3 regions of the Moraxella sp. CTOTU46711 genome follow, and region 1 is predicted to be linked to each of the others. Evidence: predicted binding sites of a transcription regulator. Region 1 holds the regulator's gene; each other region holds the start of a gene.
The links. Region 1 encodes PhoB, which activates phosphate uptake and scavenging genes when phosphate is short. Its sites were predicted from a motif close to TGTCATNAANCTGTCATAA; they were not measured.

Region 1 (3,285 bases):
AGCCAAATTATTGGACAGGGCTGCGACCGATGACACCGTCAAATGTGCCGATTATCGGTCGCGCGGTCAATCGCCAAGGACGTATTGATAATTTGTATCTCAACACCGGACATGGCACCTTGGGCTGGACGCACTCGAACGGCTCAGCAAAAGCGATTGCTGATATCATGCAAGGGCGTCAGCCACAAGTAAATTTTAACTTTGTGGGCTTGCAGGATTAAGGGATTGGGTTGGAATACTGGCAGATTTTGGAAAGGTCACCGTGAAGGTTGAGCCTTTGCCAACTTTGGATATGATATCAAGGGTGGCATGGTGCTGATACAAGACATGCTTGACAATTGCTAGCCCCAAACCCGTTCCCCCTGTGTCACGGCTTCGACCCGTGTCCACGCGGTAAAAACGCTCGGTTAAGCGCTGAATATGGCGCTGCTCGATACCAATGCCATTGTCGGTCACGCTAAAACATACCCCCGCGTCATACTCATGCCAGCTAATACTAATCTCACCACCTTTGGGGGTGTATTTCATGGCATTGGTAATCAGGTTACTGAGCGCACTTCGCAGATAATCTTCATAACCCAAAATATGTAACGTGCTGTCGATATGCAAATGAATCATATGGTCGTATGACTTGTTGTACATCTGCGCATCGTCAAACAATTGCATCAGCATTTTGGGAATATCAATATCTTTGGGCTCAGTGGGCTTTTCATCGTTCTCTAGCCGAGATAGTAACAGTAAGTCATTGATGATATTATTCATGCGCTGACTTTGCTGCATCATCTGAGTAAACGCGCGAGCAATACGCGGATCTAAATCAGGCTGTTCACTCAAAGTCTCCACATACCCCATGATGACGGTAAGCGGCGTGCGAAGCTCATGCGAAACATTTGCCACAAAGTCTTTTCGCATCTGTTCTAAGTGCTGAAAACGGGTGACATCATAAATCAGCAGTAATTTTTCTTGCCCAAATTTGGTAATCTTGCACTGCACATAGCGCTCGATATTAGACGGGCTATGGATACGTACACCATCTGGATAGTCTTCAATGTGGTGATAATATTGATGAAAAAGCGGGTTGCGAATAATGGTCAACACATTACGACCTTGGTCGGGCGCTTTAAAATGAAAAAGCCGCTCAGCAGAGTTGTTCCACCATTCGATACAGTCGTTTTTATCAATCAGTATAATCGAGTCTTGCAATGCGCTCAGCGAGTCGCGCACTTTTTGCACCAGCGAAACGGTTTGCTGATGCGCCAATTTCTCTTGGCGATTGACTTGGTAGATATTGCTGGCGATGACATTAAGGTTGGGCTCAAATGCAGGCGGCGGCTCATCGGGGTTTTTGTTATACCACGCTTTAAAGCGTTGTATCGACCATAAAAAATATAGCTGATACAGGCAAAGCCCTATCGCCAGTCCCCAACCCCAAAACCCTAATAGCCCGCCAATCAACAGCCCGGCAACCCCAGCTGTCACGACGGGTGAAATGCTCGCCCACATATTAATTTTTCTAGCATCCATTGAAAAAGCTTACTATAGCGAAGTTGGGATAAGTTGGCAAAAATTTCAATGCGATTAATCAGGCTATTGTTAGTCGATTTTATTAGAAAAACGATAGCCTGTGCCACGTACAGTTTGGATGTAGTCCGCAAACCCAAATGGCTCAAGCACTTTACGCAGGCGGCGGATATGCACGTCAATGGTACGATCTTCGACATACACATTGCCACCCCACACTTGATCAAGCAGCTGGGTGCGGGTATAAGCCCGCTCGGGATGACTCATAAAGAAAGCAAGTAGCCGATATTCTGTTGGTCCGATATCCACCGCTTTGTTATTGGCACTCACGCGCTGACTGGCAGGGTCTAGCGACAAGCCGCCTACGTCAATGGGTTTTTCGCCTGACAATGCGCTACTACGGCGTAATACCGCTTTGATACGGGAAACCAATTCACGGGTGGAAAACGGCTTGGTGATATAGTCATCTGCCCCTGCATCAAGTCCTTGAACTTTGTTGTCTTCTTCACCTTTGGCAGTGAGCATGATGATAGGAATTTCAGAGAGCATTTCATCTTTTTTCAGGCGGCGGCATAAATCAATGCCTGATAGCCCATTGGGTAACATCCAGTCTAATAAGATGAGGTTGGGACGATGATCGACCGCCAAATGATGGGCTTGAGAGACTTCTGAGGCTTGCAAACAATCAAATCCTGCCATCTCTAGTGTGGTCACGATCATTTCTCGAATGGCAGGCTCATCTTCCACCACCAAAATAGTTTCATTTTTCATAAATTTCTCAAGCGATAAAAATAGGCAACTGTTTGTCAAAATAATTTTATGACAACAATATTACAATGCCCATATTACAACTTCAGAATATGACAAAAAAATGACAACGATAAGTTTTTATGGCTTTTATTTGTGGTGTTGTAAGAAATTCGGCGTTTCACTCAATTTTTGATACTTAACACAGGTCGCATCACAGTTCAAAAATAAAATTTATCGGACCATCATTGCAACTGCTGACTTGCATATCTGCGCCAAATTCGCCTGTTTGCACGGCTGCATATTGCATCTTGGCATACGCTACTATCTGCGCAAACAAAGCTTTGGCAGTGTCGGGCGCCATCGCAGGCTTAAAATCAGGACGTCTACCCGATTGGGTATTGGCAAGGAGGGTAAACTGCGACACTAACAGTAACCCGCCATTGACTTGTTGCACGTTTTTATCCATTTTGCCTAGCTCATTTTCAAATACGCGATAGGTAAGGATTTTATCAATCATTTTTTGCCCCATCGCGAGCGTATCATCATGCCCAAGTCCAAGATAGACAAGTACGCCGTGTGCAATCTCGCCGACGATTTGTTGTGGGTGAGGCGCTTGGTTAACTGCGACTTTGGCAAATTTCACCCGTTGTAGTACTGCTTTCATGATTTTTCCTATCCGTTGGTTTGAGCGTAAGCGGCTTAATTTAAAAGCTAGCTTGTCGCTTAACTCGTAGCCCAGTGTTTAATATACCGTGATTCTAAGGGGGATTTTGATTATAATAAGCCAACTTTAAAATGCCAATCTCGAGTAACTTATGACCTTGTTTACGACGTTACAATCGCTTGTCCCACAACAAAAAATCAGTGAAATCGCAGGTCGTCTTGCCCAAAGCCGTCATCCGATGGTGAAAAAAACCTTTATTCGTACCTTTGCTTCGGTGTATGGCATCAAGCTAGAGGAATATGCGCGCTGTAGTTTTTCTCAGTATGACAGTTTTAATGATTTTTTTACCC
Region 2 (3,285 bases), on a different contig from region 1:
TGGCAAATGCGTTTAAAGCTGCCGAAGAAAAATTGACAGGACGGGGTCGTTTACTGATTCGTCAATCAGGTACAGAGCCATTGATTCGGGTAATGGTCGAAAGCGATGATGAGATTGAGTGCGATATGCTAGCCAATGAACTTGCTGAAAAAGTACGCCAAGTGATGGCGTAAAGTTGACATTTTATAAGGATAAAAAATGAGTATTGATTTTACCAGTCAACGATTATCGTATGAGCAAGGTGAGCTTATCGAGTCACACTTGCCGGAGCAGCCGTTTAGCTTGCTACAAACTTGGGTGCAGCAAGCGATTGATAGCAAGCAAGGGGAAGCGTATGCATTTTCACTGGCGACTTGTGGCCGTGATAGGCAGCCAAGTGTGCGTACCTTACTGATGCGTGAAATCATCCAATTGGATAACACGGGCATTGGCCTCGTGTTTTATACCAATTATGACAGTGCCAAAGGCTGTGATTTGGCGACCAACCCCAATGCTGAAGCATTATTTTTTTGGCCAAGCCTAGAAAGACAAATCCGTCTTACCGGCGCTGTGCAAAAAGTTAGCCGTGAACAATCCGCTCAGTATTTTCATAGCCGTCCGCGTGACAGCCAACTAGCCGCTTGGGTCAGCGAGCCACAAAGCAGCGTGGTTGCCAGCCGCGAGGTAATGGAAGACAAATTTGCCCAATTAACTGTGCAGTATGAATACAATCCAATTCCTTTACCAGAATTTTGGGGAGGGTATCTGCTGACAGTAGAAAAAATCGAATTTTGGCAGGGTAGAGCCAATCGTATGCACGACCGCATTGTCTATTCGCTAGATGGCGACCAATGGGTGATGGAACGTTTATTACCTTAAACTACAAGCCATAAAAAAACACGGTACTTTAAACCGTGTTTTTTTATTTGATAAAAATTAGTTTTGCAGTGAACGCAGTAAACGCACAAATTCAATATACATCCACACCAGTGTTGACAAGATACCGACGCTTAGTACCCATTCATAGCTTTCATCCACCCCTGCGGCATAGGCTCGCTCAACACTATCAAAATCTAATAACAAGCTCAGTGAGGCAATCACAATCACCAGCAAGCTAAAACCAATACCCACCACGCCACCGCTAAACAAATACGGCAATGAGCTACCAAATAGGGTAAACCCGATTTGTACTAGATACACTAGCATGATAGCAATCACAGCCGACATCATCACAGAACGAAATTTTTGGGTGACTTTAATCACGCCACTGCGATAAAGCGCCAGCATCACTGCAGCGGTTACAAAAGTTGCGACCAACGCCGTCGGAGCAACTGTGGGAAACTTAATACTAGCAAACAGGGAAATCGCGCCAATCACGATGCCCTCTAAAATTGCATAAGGAATCGCCAGTGTTTTAGCTATGTGGGGTTTTGAGATAATTACCATACTCAATACAAAAGCCACCAAGATACTGGCTAACGCCGCTACACTAACAAAACCTGAAGTGACGCCACTAGTTAGGCAATAGCCAAAAAATCCAACACCCGATAACGTCGTCAAACCTAGCAGAAAAGAGGTTTTTCGGATGACCCCTTTGACCGTCATCGGTGTCGTGCTAACTGCAAGTTCAGCGCGAGATATAATCGGATTTGCCATAAAAATTTGCTCCCAAGAGTTAAAAAATTTCAAAAGTTAGTTATATATCAATCGCCTTAAATTAGCAAATAGCAACGAGTTTGTATACATTAACTGCACAACGAAGGTTAGCAATTTTGTAATATAAAATACTGATTGGGCATAACGTGAGCCAGTAAGCTGTGATAAAATAGTTGAATCTTTATCAGTTAATTTTCTGCTATGACGTCCACACTTATTCCCAATCCTGCCTTTGGGCGTATCGGCATTATGGGTCGTGCCAACAAGCCAAGTGTCATTCAAAGTATCTACCAAATTTGTGACTTTTTTCATGAGCAAGGGTTGCCTTTATTAATTGACCATCAGACGGCACGGTTGCCGGCATTGAGTTTTGCACGTCTGGGCGAGATTGCTACTATTGAGCGCAGTTTGCTCGGCGGTGCTTGTGATTTGGTCATTGTGGTCGGTGGTGATGGTTCGCTGTTACATGCGGCGCAAGTACTGGTCAAACACAAAGTGCCCGTAGTGGGGGTGAACCGCGGACGTTTAGGATTTTTAACTGACATTTATCCTGATGATTTAAACGTAAAATTGACCAGTATTTTACAAGGTCATTATCAGCTTGAAGATCGATTCTTGTTAAAGATGGAAATCCGTCAAGGTGCGCATGTGATTTATGAAGATATGGCGCTAAATGACATTGTGCTGCACGCAGGTAAATCAGTGCATATGCTAGATTTTCATTTAAAAATTGATGGGCTTAATGTCTATCGTCAGCACAGTGATGGTCTGATTGCCTCCACACCGACGGGTTCCACCGCTTATGCGCTATCAGGTGGCGGGCCGATTATTCATCCTAGTATGGATGCCATTTGTCTAGTACCTATGCATCCACATACTTTATCAAGCCGCCCGATTGTGGTTAGCGGCAACAGCGAAATCAAAATCCGCATCCATAAAGATAACCGCACCCAGCCGATGGTGAGTGCAGATGGCAAACCGTCGGTGCCGCTCAACCAAAACCAGCGCTTAGTGATTCACAAGCATCCTAACAAACTCACGTTATTACACCCACCTGGGGTGGATTTTTTTGAAGCTTGCCGTACCAAACTCGGCTGGAATAGCTACGCTGAAGAATTTAGTATGGATAATTAAATAAAAAAGCCACCTGAATCATTCGGTGGCTTTTTTATGAGGAAATACCTTAATTAATCAGCCCACTTGCCGAGCGTTTTGAGATAAATCCATCTGGGATTTGGTTGTGGTCGGCTTGCCAGCGCTGAAATGCCAATTTGGTATTGGTGCCTACGACGCCATCTGACCCTTTAGTATCATAACCCATTGCCGTCAAACGCTGTTGCAGTTGGCGTACTTCATAAGTAGCAAGTGGCTGCTCATAGCGTGGCCAAGATTGCTGTAAGCCTGGCTGCCCGATAATGGCTTTGGCAAGTAAGCTCACCCCCATGGCATAATTCGAGGAGTTATTATAGACCTTAATGGCATCAAAATTTTTGGTTAATAAAATCGCAGGACCCTCTTTACCCGCAGGGAGCCACAATTCTGCCATCGCATCCATGGGCGCATTTGGGGTAATAAATTGAACACCTAAATTTTGCCAGTCCGCCATGGTTTTTTTGGTACTGACCTGGCGATAATCAAAACCATTTGGTA
Region 3 (3,285 bases), on a different contig from region 1:
GGGATAATCATGACAGCCAAAATCAAACTTGCGGTGAACAGACCAATACCCATCGGCGCACCTTGGAATAAACGACCCACATAAGGCACATCACCCAAATGGTCAATCAGCCAGGGCTGGATATGTTCTGAAAACCAAGGCGCAAATACGAAAAATCCCCACATACCATAGATAATTGAAGGGATACCCGCTAACAACTCAATGGCAATCCCTAAAGGACGTTTTAAAAAATTTGGGCAAAGCTCTGTCAAAAACATGGCAATACCAAAACTTACCGGAACCGCAATCAAAATAGCAATGATAGAAGTCACCAACGTACCATAGATTGGTGCGAGTGCGCCGTATACATCCATCCCTGTATCCCAGTCTTTACTGGTATAAAAGTTAATGCCAAACGCCTTCATACTTGGCAATGCGCCAAGAAATAGTGAGATTAAGATACCACCTAGCAACAACAGCACGATAAACGCAAAAAGACGAGTCGCGTTGACAAACAACCAGTCTAATTGTTTTTGCTTTGCGAGTTTTGCGTGTAAATCCGACATAAGAACCCAGCCATCAAAAAATAGTTTTAGTTTACTAATTCTAGAAATTTGAAAAAAAAACGTAGAGCATTAACTTGTTTATTGCTCTACGTATCGTTTGACATGCCTAACCCTGTTAACTGTTAACCATCATCATAAGATTATTTTGCAGCTGAAGCAGTTGCTGTGGCAGCATCTGAGCTAAATAGTGGCTTACCATCAGCCCCTACAACTTTTTTCCACTCTTCACGGAAGATAGCTTTGCTTTCTGCTGAGAATGGTACAAAGTCCAGTGATTTTGCTAGCTCATCACCGCTTGAATAAGCCCAGTCAAAGAATTTAAGGGTATTTTTGACGTTTTCTGGGTTGGTGGGTTTAGTATGGACTAAGATGAAGGTTGCCGCAGAGATTGGCCAGGCATTCGAGTCTGCTTGGTTAGTCAATACAATGTTAAAGCCTGGTGTACCTTTCCAATCTGCATTACCCGCAGCGGCAAAGCTTTCAGCCGATGGTTGGACAAAGTTGCCCGCCGCATTTTTTAGCTGAGTATGCGACATTTTGTTTTGTTTTGCGTAAGCGTACTCAACATAACCGATTGAGTTTTTGGCACGAGCGACGTTACTTGCCACGCCTTCGTTACCTTTACCACCTGCACCTGTCGCAGCGGTTGGCCATTTAATTGATTTATCTACACCTGGACCTGCTTTCCATTCTGGTGATACAGCAGCTAAGTAGCTTGCAAAGTTAAAGGTTGTACCTGAGCCGTCAGAACGGAAAATCGTCGTGATTGGCGCATCTGGTAGTGTCACGCCTGCGTTTAATGCGGTAATCGCTGGGTCATTCCATTTAGTGATTTTACCCAAGTAGATATTGGCAAGGGTGGCACCGTCTAGTTTTAATTGACCGGGTGCAACACCATCGATGTTAACAACCGGTACAACACCACCGATAACGGTTGGGAACTGGATTAAACCGCTTTTATCCAACTCTTCTTTGCTTAAAGGCGCATCCGACGCACCAAAGTCAACGGTATTGGCTTGGATTTGTTTGATACCACCTGATGAACCGATTGATTGGTAATTTACTTGACCGCCAGTGGCGTTTTTGAACTCACCTGCCCATTTAGCATAAATAGGTTGTGGGAAAGAGGCGCCTGCACCTGTGATGGTAAATACGGCGTTTTTGTCGCTACCTGCAGTGCTTGATGTTGCTGAGGCACCCGCTGCTTGATTGTCTGCTTGTTTGTTACCACAAGCGGTTAATGCTAAGGTCGATGCTACGACAACACTTAATAATGAATAACGCATGGATAGCTCCTAAAAACGTTTTTTGAGTTTACAATGAAACTGCCTGAATGAAATAAATGTCACTAACGGTACAATTTAACTTTCTTTGGTTATTTTCACTATGATAGCTCAAAGCTGATATAGTTCAATACTGACCGATTTAACTGTAATTATAATAACCATCATTCGGTTTGTATAAAAATTGTGTATATGATTACAAAGAAATGTGACAGTATCATGACAATTTGATGACTGACCGATTGCGCACGCTATAGATGAGACTAAATAACTACATTTAAGATTAAACTCGCTTATTAATTGCCAAAGCCTTGAACAGCTTTGTGACTTTTAGCGGTGCATGGGAAAGAAGCGATTAACCATTTAATAGCTTCCTAACTTCACAGCTTCTTAACTCTTAACTTAGTAGCTTAAGACTATAAAAACCAATGGCAGTCGCAACCAAGGTTAAAAGCACATGGATGCCAATCAAGGCGACACCTTGCACTACCTTGCCGGTATTCAACAAAGTAAACACTTCGGCACTAAACGTACTAAACGTTGTTAGTCCCCCCAAAAACCCGGTGGTGATAAACAGTCGTAAGTTTGGGTGCATCTTTTGGGTGAGTATCAAGGCAAATCCCATCAACAGCCCGCCTAGTACATTGGCAAGTAGTGTGCCATAGGGCAACCAAGGATGTACGCTGTTGAGTCTGCCTAACCACCAGCGCAGCATTGCCCCAAATGCCGCCCCCAATCCTATCCATAGCCATGGCATCTTCAAGTCCTTGTGGTGGTTATGGTTTAGCTGGATTGACAGCAGGCAGCGTTGTCATGTCCCAACGCGGCAAGCAGCTAACCGCTAGCTCATCGTGTTGACCGGCGTTCAAGCGCTGCCACCCGGCGAAGGCAATCATGGCGCCATTGTCAGTACACAAGGCAGGCGGTGCATAATGCACAGTGGCATTGATTTTGGCTAATGCCTCGGCTAGCGATTCTCGTAGTTGTTGATTGGCACTCACCCCGCCTGCGATCACCAAGCGTTTCATACCCGTTTGCTGCAAGGCTTTGACACATTTTTTCACCAACGTATCGACCATCGCATATTGAAAACTCGCTGCAATATCGGCGCGCGTCTGGGCATGCTCAGGATTATGGCTATCGGTTGGATGGTCTTTAATCAAATTATGCACGGCGGTTTTCATACCACTAAAAGAAAAATCCAATCCTTTACCCAACATCGGGCGCGGTAATTCATAGGCTAATGGATTACCTGTTTGCGCCAAGCGTGCAATATTAGGTCCACCAGGATAAGGTAACTCTAGCATTTTAGCGGCTTTATCAAAGCACTCGCCTGCGGCATCATCAATCGACTCACCTAATATTTCATATTGCCCGATGCCTTTGACCGCCACTAACATGGTATGTCCACCCGACACCAGCAACGCGACAAACGGAAAATCGGGCGGATTGGCGCC

Region 2: RTJ53_RS02610 (NAD(+) kinase) is a predicted target of PhoB. The motif match lies at 1,785-1,803, and genes of this name have one in related genera.
Region 3: pstS (phosphate ABC transporter substrate-binding protein PstS) is a predicted target of PhoB. The motif match lies at 2,035-2,053, and genes of this name have one in related genera.

Annotation. Positions count from the first base shown of each region.
Region 1 is NZ_DALYMP010000002.1:315,348-318,632, forward strand. Features, by position in the region: gene RTJ53_RS05270 (D-amino acid dehydrogenase) at 1-221, shown strand, start outside; gene phoR (phosphate regulon sensor histidine kinase PhoR) at 196-1,503, opposite strand; gene phoB (phosphate regulon transcriptional regulator PhoB) at 1,594-2,292, opposite strand; gene dtd (D-aminoacyl-tRNA deacylase) at 2,483-2,935, opposite strand; gene asd (archaetidylserine decarboxylase) at 3,087-3,285, shown strand, end outside.
Region 2 is NZ_DALYMP010000001.1:606,652-609,936, reverse strand. Features, by position in the region: gene glmM (phosphoglucosamine mutase) at 1-173, shown strand, start outside; gene pdxH (pyridoxamine 5'-phosphate oxidase) at 199-858, shown strand; gene RTJ53_RS02615 (Bax inhibitor-1/YccA family protein) at 916-1,635, opposite strand; gene RTJ53_RS02610 (NAD(+) kinase) at 1,837-2,769, shown strand; gene RTJ53_RS02605 (lytic murein transglycosylase) at 2,819-3,285, opposite strand, start outside.
Region 3 is NZ_DALYMP010000008.1:49,504-52,788, forward strand. Features, by position in the region: gene pstC (phosphate ABC transporter permease subunit PstC) at 1-545, opposite strand, end outside; gene pstS (phosphate ABC transporter substrate-binding protein PstS) at 686-1,831, opposite strand; gene crcB (fluoride efflux transporter CrcB) at 2,226-2,585, opposite strand; gene tsaD (tRNA (adenosine(37)-N6)-threonylcarbamoyltransferase complex transferase subunit TsaD) at 2,605-3,285, opposite strand, start outside.